Regions from separate parts of the Streptomyces sp. ITFR-6 genome, predicted to be linked through region 3. Evidence: riboswitches for the same ligand, from Rfam matches in the RefSeq annotation. Region 3 holds a riboswitch; each other region holds the start of a gene.
The links. A riboswitch is a leader RNA that binds a small molecule or an ion and turns the genes downstream of it on or off. The one in region 3 is predicted to bind cyclic di-AMP.
Positions count from the first base shown of each region.

Region 1: linked by a shared signal. The riboswitch ahead of RLT59_RS03380 (M23 family metallopeptidase) and the one ahead of RLT59_RS23595 (transglycosylase family protein) in region 3 are both predicted to bind cyclic di-AMP.
Region 2: linked by a shared signal. The riboswitch ahead of RLT59_RS34910 (C40 family peptidase) and the one ahead of RLT59_RS23595 (transglycosylase family protein) in region 3 are both predicted to bind cyclic di-AMP.
Region 4: linked by a shared signal. The riboswitch ahead of RLT59_RS13825 (C40 family peptidase) and the one ahead of RLT59_RS23595 (transglycosylase family protein) in region 3 are both predicted to bind cyclic di-AMP.

Region 1 covers NZ_CP134612.1:780,561-782,729, reverse strand. The annotation lists gene RLT59_RS03385 (tyrosine-protein phosphatase) at 1-531, opposite strand, end outside; cyclic di-AMP (ydaO/yuaA leader) riboswitch at 943-1,133, shown strand; gene RLT59_RS03380 (M23 family metallopeptidase) at 1,137-2,090, shown strand.
Region 2 covers NZ_CP134612.1:7,695,325-7,697,493, reverse strand. The annotation lists gene RLT59_RS34920 (ATP-dependent Clp protease proteolytic subunit) at 1-458, shown strand, start outside; gene RLT59_RS34915 (hypothetical protein) at 466-774, shown strand; cyclic di-AMP (ydaO/yuaA leader) riboswitch at 1,104-1,276, shown strand; gene RLT59_RS34910 (C40 family peptidase) at 1,280-1,753, shown strand; gene RLT59_RS34905 (LysE family translocator) at 1,787-2,169, opposite strand, start outside.
Region 3 covers NZ_CP134612.1:5,183,965-5,186,133, forward strand. The annotation lists gene RLT59_RS23590 (transglycosylase family protein) at 1-602, shown strand, start outside; cyclic di-AMP (ydaO/yuaA leader) riboswitch at 951-1,124, shown strand; gene RLT59_RS23595 (transglycosylase family protein) at 1,129-1,875, shown strand.
Region 4 covers NZ_CP134612.1:3,111,891-3,114,059, reverse strand. The annotation lists gene RLT59_RS13830 (hypothetical protein) at 1-103, shown strand, start outside; gene RLT59_RS13825 (C40 family peptidase) at 127-1,317, opposite strand; cyclic di-AMP (ydaO/yuaA leader) riboswitch at 1,316-1,481, opposite strand; gene pcrA (DNA helicase PcrA) at 1,737-2,169, shown strand, end outside.

The DNA.
Region 1 (2,169 bases), 4.4 Mb from region 3:
CGCGAGCAGCGAGATGGCGATGGAGAGCCCGGCCCGGTCCTTGCCCGCCGCGCAGTGCATCAGGGCCGGGACGCTGTCCTCGGCCAGGGCGTGCAGTACCCGGCTGTGCTCGGCGGTGCGGTCCAGGATGATCGAGCGGTAGGAGGCGACCATGCGGTCGGTGCCCTTGCTGCCGCCGAGGATTCCGCGCAGCTCGTCCATCTCGCCGTCGCGCACCATCCGCCAGAACTCGCTGCCGTCTGCCGGGTCGGTGAGCGGGATGTTCACATTGCGTACGCCGGGCAGCTCGACGTCGGGTCCGTCCAGCTTGAGGTCGGCGGCGTTGCGGAAGTCGAAGACGGTGTGCAGGCCGAGGCCGCCGAGGAACGCCGCGTCCTCGGGCGTGGCGCCCGCGAGGTGACCGCTGCGGTAGAGCCGCCCGTACCGCACCCGGCGGCCGTCCGACGTCGGCAGTCCGCCCACGTCGCGGAAGTTACGCACCCCCGCCAGCTCGGGTGCCGTCGACGGGGTCTGCGGCAACTGCTGCGTCACGGTCACTCCTGGGGGCTCTGCCGCCGACGCGTGTCGCCGACGGGTCCACTCCCGTGACGATACGACATCGGATACTCGGACAATCACCCCGGCGACAGCCGCGGTTCTCCCTCTTGTCCCGGCCCGCCGCGGGGTGCCGGGGTGGACGATGCGCGTGACATGTCCGTATTAGGGCTTTTAGTCGAACATGCCCTGCTTATGCGGGAGATGGTCACCCTCTCGTGAGCGGGATCATATCCGTGACGGTGTGTGGCGGTGCGCCGGTCGGGTAATCCGTACGCCAAGCGGAATGCCAAGATCCATAATCCACGGAGTGTGACCGGAATTCCGCGCCGAATTCCCGGTGCGGAATCCGGTGCGGAACCCGTGGCTTGTTTCCGCCGTCCCGGCTCGCTTACGTTCCATGTCAATCCGGATGGAACGCCTAATCCTGCCGCCGTCCGGAATTCCGCACCCACTCACCGTGTGGCAGGAGCGGGGGACCCAGGTAAGCCGCCGACCGGAGTGATCCGGCCGGCTCGGGGTGAAGTCGCGCCAGGCGCGGCCGGGCATCTCCAGCCCGAACCCGACAGCTCACCTCGTAGGCGCCGGAGAGGAAATTCTTCATGCCCATCCCGGGTAAGCACCGCCGTCCCAAGTCCAGCACCATCGCCCGCGGCGTCGTCGTCGCGAGCGCCGGCGGAGCCGTCATCGCGCTTCCGCTGCTCGGCGCCACCGGTGCCAACGCCGCGGAGCAGGCCGCTCCCGCCACCGCGAAGTCGGCCGCCGCCACGCACGCCACCCCGGCCAAGCCGGTCGCGGACAAGCAGTCCGGCACCAAGACGTACTCCGTGGTCTCCGGCGACTACCTGTCGAAGATCGCCGCCGAGCACAACGTCAAGGGCGGCTGGGAGAAGCTGTACCAGGACAACCGCGAGCTCGTCGGCGACAACCCGAGCCTGATCTTCCCGGGCATGAAGCTGACTCTCGGCGGCAAGGCCTGGGGCCACGCCCCGGCCACCGGCTCGCACACCTCCACGGGCGACTCCACCCCGTCGGATGCCCCCTCGAAGGCCCCGGCCAAGACCGAGTCGAAGGCCCCCGCGTCCTCCGGCACCACGTCCTCCTCCGACACCCAGGCGTCCAACACGTCGTCGTCTGACCAGGGCAGCGCCTCCGGCTACGTCCACCCGGTCCCCGGTAACCACACCACCGCCTACCGCGCCTCCGGCGCCAGCTGGTCCAGCGGCAGCCACACCGGCATCGACTTCCCCGTCGCCAGCGGCACCAGCGTGAAGGCGATCACCTCCGGCACCGTCGTCACCGCGGGCTGGGGCGGCGCGTACGGCAACGAGGTCGTCATCAAGCACGCCGACGGCCACTACTCGCAGTACGGCCACATGTCCTCGCTCTCCGTCTCGGCGGGCCAGACCGTGACCGCGGGCCAGCAGGTCGGCCTCTCCGGCGCCACCGGCAACGCCACCGGCCCGCACCTCCACTTCGAGGTCCGCACCGGCCCGGCGTACGGCTCCGACATCGACCCGATCGCCTACCTGGCGTCGCACGGGATCAACGTCTGATCCAGACAGCAGCGGTCCGGTGACGGACCGGAGCGATACAGAGGGACGGTGCGCGGCGGCGCACCGTCCCTCTGCTTTG
Region 2 (2,169 bases), 2.5 Mb from region 3:
ACGCACCCGACCGGCCCATCCAGCTCTACATCAACTCCCCCGGCGGCTCGTTCGGAGCCGTGACGGCGGTGTACGACACGATGTCCTTCCTCACCTGCGAGGTGGAGACGTTCTGTCTCGGCCAGGCCGGCGCCGGCGCGGCCGTCCTGCTGGCCGCGGGAGCTCCCGGCCGACGGCACGCGCTGCCCGGCGCACGGGTCGTGCTGCAGCAGCCCGAACTCCCGGAGCCGGTGCGGGGACAGCCGTCCGATTTGGAGATCGAGGCCCGGGAACTGGCCAGGATGCGCGAGACGCTGACGGGCATACTGGCCCGTCACACCAGCCGCTCCGCCGAGAAGATCACCGAGGACACCGAGCGCGACCTCATCCTCGACGCCGAGGGCGCCAAGGCCTACGGGTTGATCGACCACATCGTGCAGAACCGCGGGCCCGCACTGCTGCCGCCCGCCGCGGGGTGAACCCGCGATGCGGCCACCCGAGTTCCCGCCGCTGCCCGCCCTGACCCGCGCCGAGGGCGAGTTCATCGACCGCTACCTGGAAGTCGTCGACCAGCTGGGCCGGATCAACCCGGCCCGCGCCGACGACACCTACCGGGCCCTGCGCGCCGCACAGGCGCTCGCCTCGCACGCCGCGGCACTGCGGGACGCGCTCGCGTTGATGCACGAGCGGGGTGAAAGCCGGGTCCACTCCGCCACGTTGACGCGAGCGTTACGGGTGCTGGACGGGGAACGCCGCGCCGGGCGGCTCACCGTGCCACCCGACCCGCCGAGTTGATCAACTCCCTTGCGCCGACACGCCCGACGGGCGGACCGAATTATCTCGCTCGTTCGGCGTAGGTGTTACCTCGCAGGAGGGACAGGCCAACTTGCGCTTTCGAAGTGGGTCATGGGTGAAATCTCCCGTTCCGTCCCTGATGCGGCACCGGAAGCGGAGGTGCGGAAACTCCCCTCAAGGCCCCCCGTCCACCCGAACGGGTCAGTCGTGATGAGCCTCACATATCACCGTTTCACCTCGGAAATCCGGCGTTCGGTGAGTCAAGATCCCTGGGACGACAAGCCCCCGCCACCGCGGCGGGGCGGTCCGGGCGGACGCCGAGTCCTGCCGCTGTCCGGATGCCTGGTCGACAGGAGTGGATCGGCAGGAGTGGAGGACCCGAGCACAACGGGCCGACCGGAGATCCGGTCGTCCCTCGGGGTGAAGCCGCCACGTGCGGCCGGGCGACTTCGCCAGCCCGAACCCGACAGGTCATCCTTCACAGGCGGCTGACGAAGGGTTGCGCATGACTGCGCAGGTTCATGTCCCGTCTCTCCTCGCCCGAGCCACGACGGCCTCGGCTCTGACTCTCGCCGCAGTCGGCGGCTCGCTGTTCGTCCCCGGCGCCGTGACCGACGCCCAGGCCGCGACTCATTCGATGAAGGCGCTCAACATCGCCGCGTCGAAGAAGGGATCGCCGTACCGGTGGGGCGCCACCGGCCCCAGCCGCTTCGATTGTTCGGGTCTGACGCTGTATTCGTTCAAGAAGGCGGGCAAGAAGCTCCCGCGCACGGCCCAGCAGCAGTACAACAAGACCCGCCACATCTCGGCCTCGAAGCGGCAGCGCGGCGATCTGGTCTTCTTCCACTCCGGCCGCAGCGTCTTCCACGTGGGCATCTACGCGGGCAGCGGCAAGATCTGGCACTCGCCGAAGACCGGTGCCGTGGTGCGGCTGGAGAAGATCTGGACGAAGAGCGTCTACTACGGCCGGGTCAGCTGACGCCACCGCCCCGCCGTCGGCGCGCACCCCGCGTCAGTGCGGCAGGGTGCCGGTCACCAGTACCGCCCCCAGTACGGTGAGCGCCGCGCCGCTGCCGCCCTCGATCGCGCGGGCGGTGCGCGGCCGGCGCAGCCACCGGCCCAGCCGGTCCACCAGGAGCGCCACGGCCGGGAACCAGATCAGCGCGAGCAGCACGACGATCGCGGCGAGCAGCAGCGTCCGCGGCAGCGGGGCGGCCCCGGGCGGGACGAACTGCGGAAGCAGGCTGAGGAAGAGCACCGGCGCCTTGGGGTTCAGCGCGTTGGTCAGGAACCCCTGGCGCAGCGCGCGCCGCGTCCCGTTCGTGGCGTGCTGGCCGTCGCCCCGGCCGGCCGCGGCTTCGGCGGCCCCCGCCTGCCCGGTGCCGCGCCGGGCCG
Region 3 (2,169 bases):
AGGGCTCCCTGCCGGGTGTCGATCCGGGCGTCGATCCGGCCGCCACCCCGTCCGCGGACCCGGCGGAGAGCGCGGACCCGGCCGGGAGCGCGGACCCGTCCGCGACTGCCGACCCGTCAGAGAGCGCGGACCCGGCGGACGACGCGGCCGAGGACGCCACGAAGGCCCCGTCGGACGACGCCACGTCCGGCCCGGCCGGCAAGGACCGGAAGGCGGACGCCTCGTCCTCCCCGGACGCCACGCCCCCGGCGTCCGGCTCCTCCGGCGCGGGTGACCCCTCCGGTGGCCGGGACGGGTCCTCCCCGGCCGCGGAGGCGGGCGGCAAGCACCGCGGAGCGCCGGCCCCGGAGCGGACCGGTGACGGCCGGGACGCGGGGCGGCACGCCTCGCGGGGGGACGCGGACGGACGCGGCACGGGCGCGCCGGCCGCCGACGGCACGTACACCGTCCGGCCCGGCGACAACCTCTGGGCCATCGCCGACGCGCAGAAGCTGCCCGGCGGCTGGACCGGGCTGTACGAGGCCAACAAGGCGGCCGTCGGCTCCGACCCGGACCTCATCCTCCCCGGCCAGCACCTCGATCTCGGCGTGAAGACCGGCTGAGACCTGACGCCGGGTCGATCGTGGAAGCGGGCGCGGAAGCGAGCGTGGAGACGGTCTGATCAACAGCTGAAGATGCCTCGATCCTGGGGTACTTAAGAGGCCTATGTCCCACTTTTGAATAAGTGAGACATGGGTCTCTTCGCATGAACTCGCGTGTCTTGTCCGGGAGGTCCCCCCACATCCGTTCCGACCTGCGTAAATAGACGTTAATCAGATGCAAATAAGGACTGTTTATCCGGTATGTCCTTCTTTGAATGTAGGGGTTCGGTGTGTTTACGGTCAGAACCGCTCGCACCGCGGGCCCCGTCGATCGTCACGCCGAATCCTGCCGTCGGTCGAAGGGAACAGACGCGTAAAGCGCCGTAGGCAGGAGCGGGGGACCCAGGTAAGCGCCGGGCCCGGTCGTCGAACACGACGCATCGGGAACGGCTTGGGGTTAAGTCGTGCGCTAGGACGTGCGACCGGGCAACTCACTTGGCCCGAACCCGACAGCTCACCTCGCAGGCGTCGGTGAGGAGAAGTCTCGATGCTGCTCAACAGCAAGGGCAACAAGCACCGCCGCCCGTCCAAGGCCGTCCGTATCGCCACGCTCGCCGGTGTGACCGGTGCCGCCATCGCCGTGCCCCTGATGGGTGCCACCGGCGCCTCCGCCGCCTCCGTCTCCACGTGGGACGCGGTCGCCCAGTGCGAGTCCGGCGGCAACTGGTCCATCAACACCGGCAACGGCTACTACGGCGGTCTGCAGTTCTCGCAGTCCAGCTGGGCCGCCGCCGGTGGTACCCAGTACGCGGCCCGCGCCGACCTGGCCACCAAGGCCCAGCAGATCGCGGTCGCCGAGAAGCTCCTCGACATGCAGGGACCGGGCGCCTGGTCCTGCGCCGGTGCCGGCAACCTGAGCAACGACGGTGTCGACCCGGGCGTCGACACCGGCTCCAGCGCCCCCAAGGCGGAGACCGCTCCCAAGCGGGAGTCCGCTCCGGCGCAGCAGGCCGAGCCGAAGAAGGCCGAGCGCACCGAGGCTCCGGCCACCAACCGCTCGGACCGCTCGACCGCCCCCGGGGCCGGGCAGAAGAAGACCGTGACCACCCCGACCGGCGAGAAGGTCGAGAAGGGTGACGGCGAGTACAAGGTCGTCACCGGCGACTCGCTGAGCAAGATCGCGGCCGACCACAAGGTCAAGGGCGGCTGGCAGCAGCTGTTCAAGCTCAACAAGGACATCGTCGAGGACGCCGACATGATCTTCCCGGGTCAGCAGCTCCACCTGGCGAAGTAGTACGGCGCCCACTTTCCTCGCCGCACTCCCCGGCCCGGTTCGCGTCTTCCCCCACGCGTGCCGGGCCGGGGCCTGTCGGCCGCCGGTCCGGCGGACGGGCGGTCCGGCGTACCGACTGTTCAACTGTTGTAGTTACCGGTCAGTAAATTTCTGGTCTTTCATCCCGCTATGACTGCTCTTGGGTCCTTTTTCGTCCCAGGGGACGGGCGGGCGGCCGACTGAGACGGCCGGGCCGGTTAGGCTCTTGTCGCAAGGCCAAAGCGACCCTGCACAACCAGCGTCATATCCCAGAAG
Region 4 (2,169 bases), 2.1 Mb from region 3:
GGTCTACGTCAAGCGGGACGAGGAGAAGGTCGAGAAGGGCCTCTTCGCGGCGGTGGGCGGACTGACGGTGGTCAACATCTTCATCGCCACGCTCTGGACCTGAGCGCCCGCCGCGGCGACGACGGTCTAACCGGGGCGCACGCTCCCGTAGATCGGCATGTAGTAGATCGACTCCTCGCGCACATTGGCCCCCGGCTTCGGCGCGTGGATCATCATGCCGTCGCCCTTGTAGATCCCGACGTGGCTGATGTCGTTGTAGAAGAAGACCAGGTCCCCGGGCTGAAGGTCCTCCGTGGCGATCCGGGTGCCGACGTTCACCTGGTCCCAGGTGGTCCGGGGAATGGTGACGCCCGCGGCCTTCCAGGCCGCCTGGGTCAGCCCCGAGCAGTCGTACGAGGACGGGCCGGTCGCCCCCCAGACGTACGGCTTGCCGATCTGGGCCCTGGCGAACGCGAGGACCTTCTCGGCCTTCGTCGTCGCGCTGCTGTCCGAACCGGAACCGGTGCCCGTGCCGGAACCGGTGCCGGAACCGGTGTCCGAACCCGTGCCCGTACCGGAGCCCGTGCCGCTGCCGCCGGCCTCCTTGGCCTTGCGGTCGGCCTCCGCCTTGGCGGCCGCCTGCTTCTTCGCCAGCTCCTTGGCCTTGCGCGCGGCCTCGGCCTTCTTCTTCTCCTCCAGCTCGGCCAGCCGCGCCTTCTCCTGCGCGGTCAGCTTCGACAGCAGCGTGCGCGCCTCGGTCAGCTTGTTCTGCACGTTCTGCTTGCTGGTGCGCAGCTTGGTCTGCGACGCGGTGAGCGTCTCCAGGCTCGTCACCGCCTCCGCCCGCTTCTTCGACGCCTCCGCCTGCTTCGTACGGAAGTCCGTGACGGCCTGCTGCTGGTTGGCGGCCATCCGGTTCATCAGGTGGGTCTGGTCGAAGAACGACTGCGGGTCGTTGGCCAGGAAGAAGGTGGCGGTCGGCGCGAGCGCGCCGTCGCGGTACTGGGCGGCCGCGTAGTTCCCGAGCGTGCGGCGGGCGTCGTTCAGCTTGTCGGCGCGCTTGGCGATGTCGTCCAGCAGCCCGTCCACCTTGGCGCGCTGCGCGGCGGACGCCTCTTTCGCCTCGTCGTAGTGCTGGGTCGCGGTGCCCGCCTGCCGGTAGAGGTCGTCGACCTTCTTCTGGACGTCCTCGATGCTGGGCTTCGGGGCCGGGGCCGCCAGCGCGCTCTGCGTGGACAGCAGGGTCACGGAGGCCAGAGCCGCCGTCGTGAACCCGATGGCGGGGGTGGTGCTGCGCACCCGGAGGCGCGGTTTCCGATGCGATGCCAAGACCGGCATTTCCTTCCGTGGACCGCCTACCGGGTTAGCTGTCGGGTTCGGGCGGAACGGAAGGCTGCCCTACGGTCCTGGTGGGGGGTTGCGGACCGATTCACCCCGGTGCTGCGTGTGGGTCCCCGGTTCCGGACCCCGTACGGGCGGCCCGGATTCGGCGTGGACGCCCGCTCGGCGTGGTTCGCCTCTGGGGGTACGGCCGTCCGAACGAGCACGCTAGCCAACTCATGGTGTCGCTGTGAAGGTTGATGTTCGATATGCCCGATACATTTTCGTGACCTTGCGGAACCCGCGCCGCACGGCCGGGCGCGGCCCGCCCTTTCCCTACGCAGGGTGCTCCGGACATCGCCGTGTGTGGCTCCGGAGGTACGGGTTCTGCCATGCGGGCCCGGGGTGTCAGTAGGGCCGCCTAGACTCGGACAGCGATGAGCAGCCTCTTTGACGACAGTTTCCTGGCCGGCCTCCAGCACGCGGAGGACGGGCCCCCGCCGCCCCCCGAGGACTCCGCACCCGAAGCGGTGCCGGAGGACCTCTTCGGAGGCGTGTTCGACGGGCCCCCGCCGCCCCGCGACGCGTACTACCGCGACGGGGCCCACCGCCCGGTCATCGACGCCGCCGCGCTGCTCGACGGGCTGAACACCGAGCAGCGTGCCGCCGTCGTGTACGCGGGCTCCCCGCTGCTCATCGTCGCCGGGGCCGGTTCGGGCAAGACCCGGGTGCTGACGCACCGCATCGCCCACCTGCTGGCCGAGCGCGGGGTGCACCCCGGCCAGATCCTGGCGATCACCTTCACCAACAAGGCCGCCGGCGAGATGAAGGAGCGCGTCGAGCAGCTCGTCGGCCCCCGCGCCAACGCCA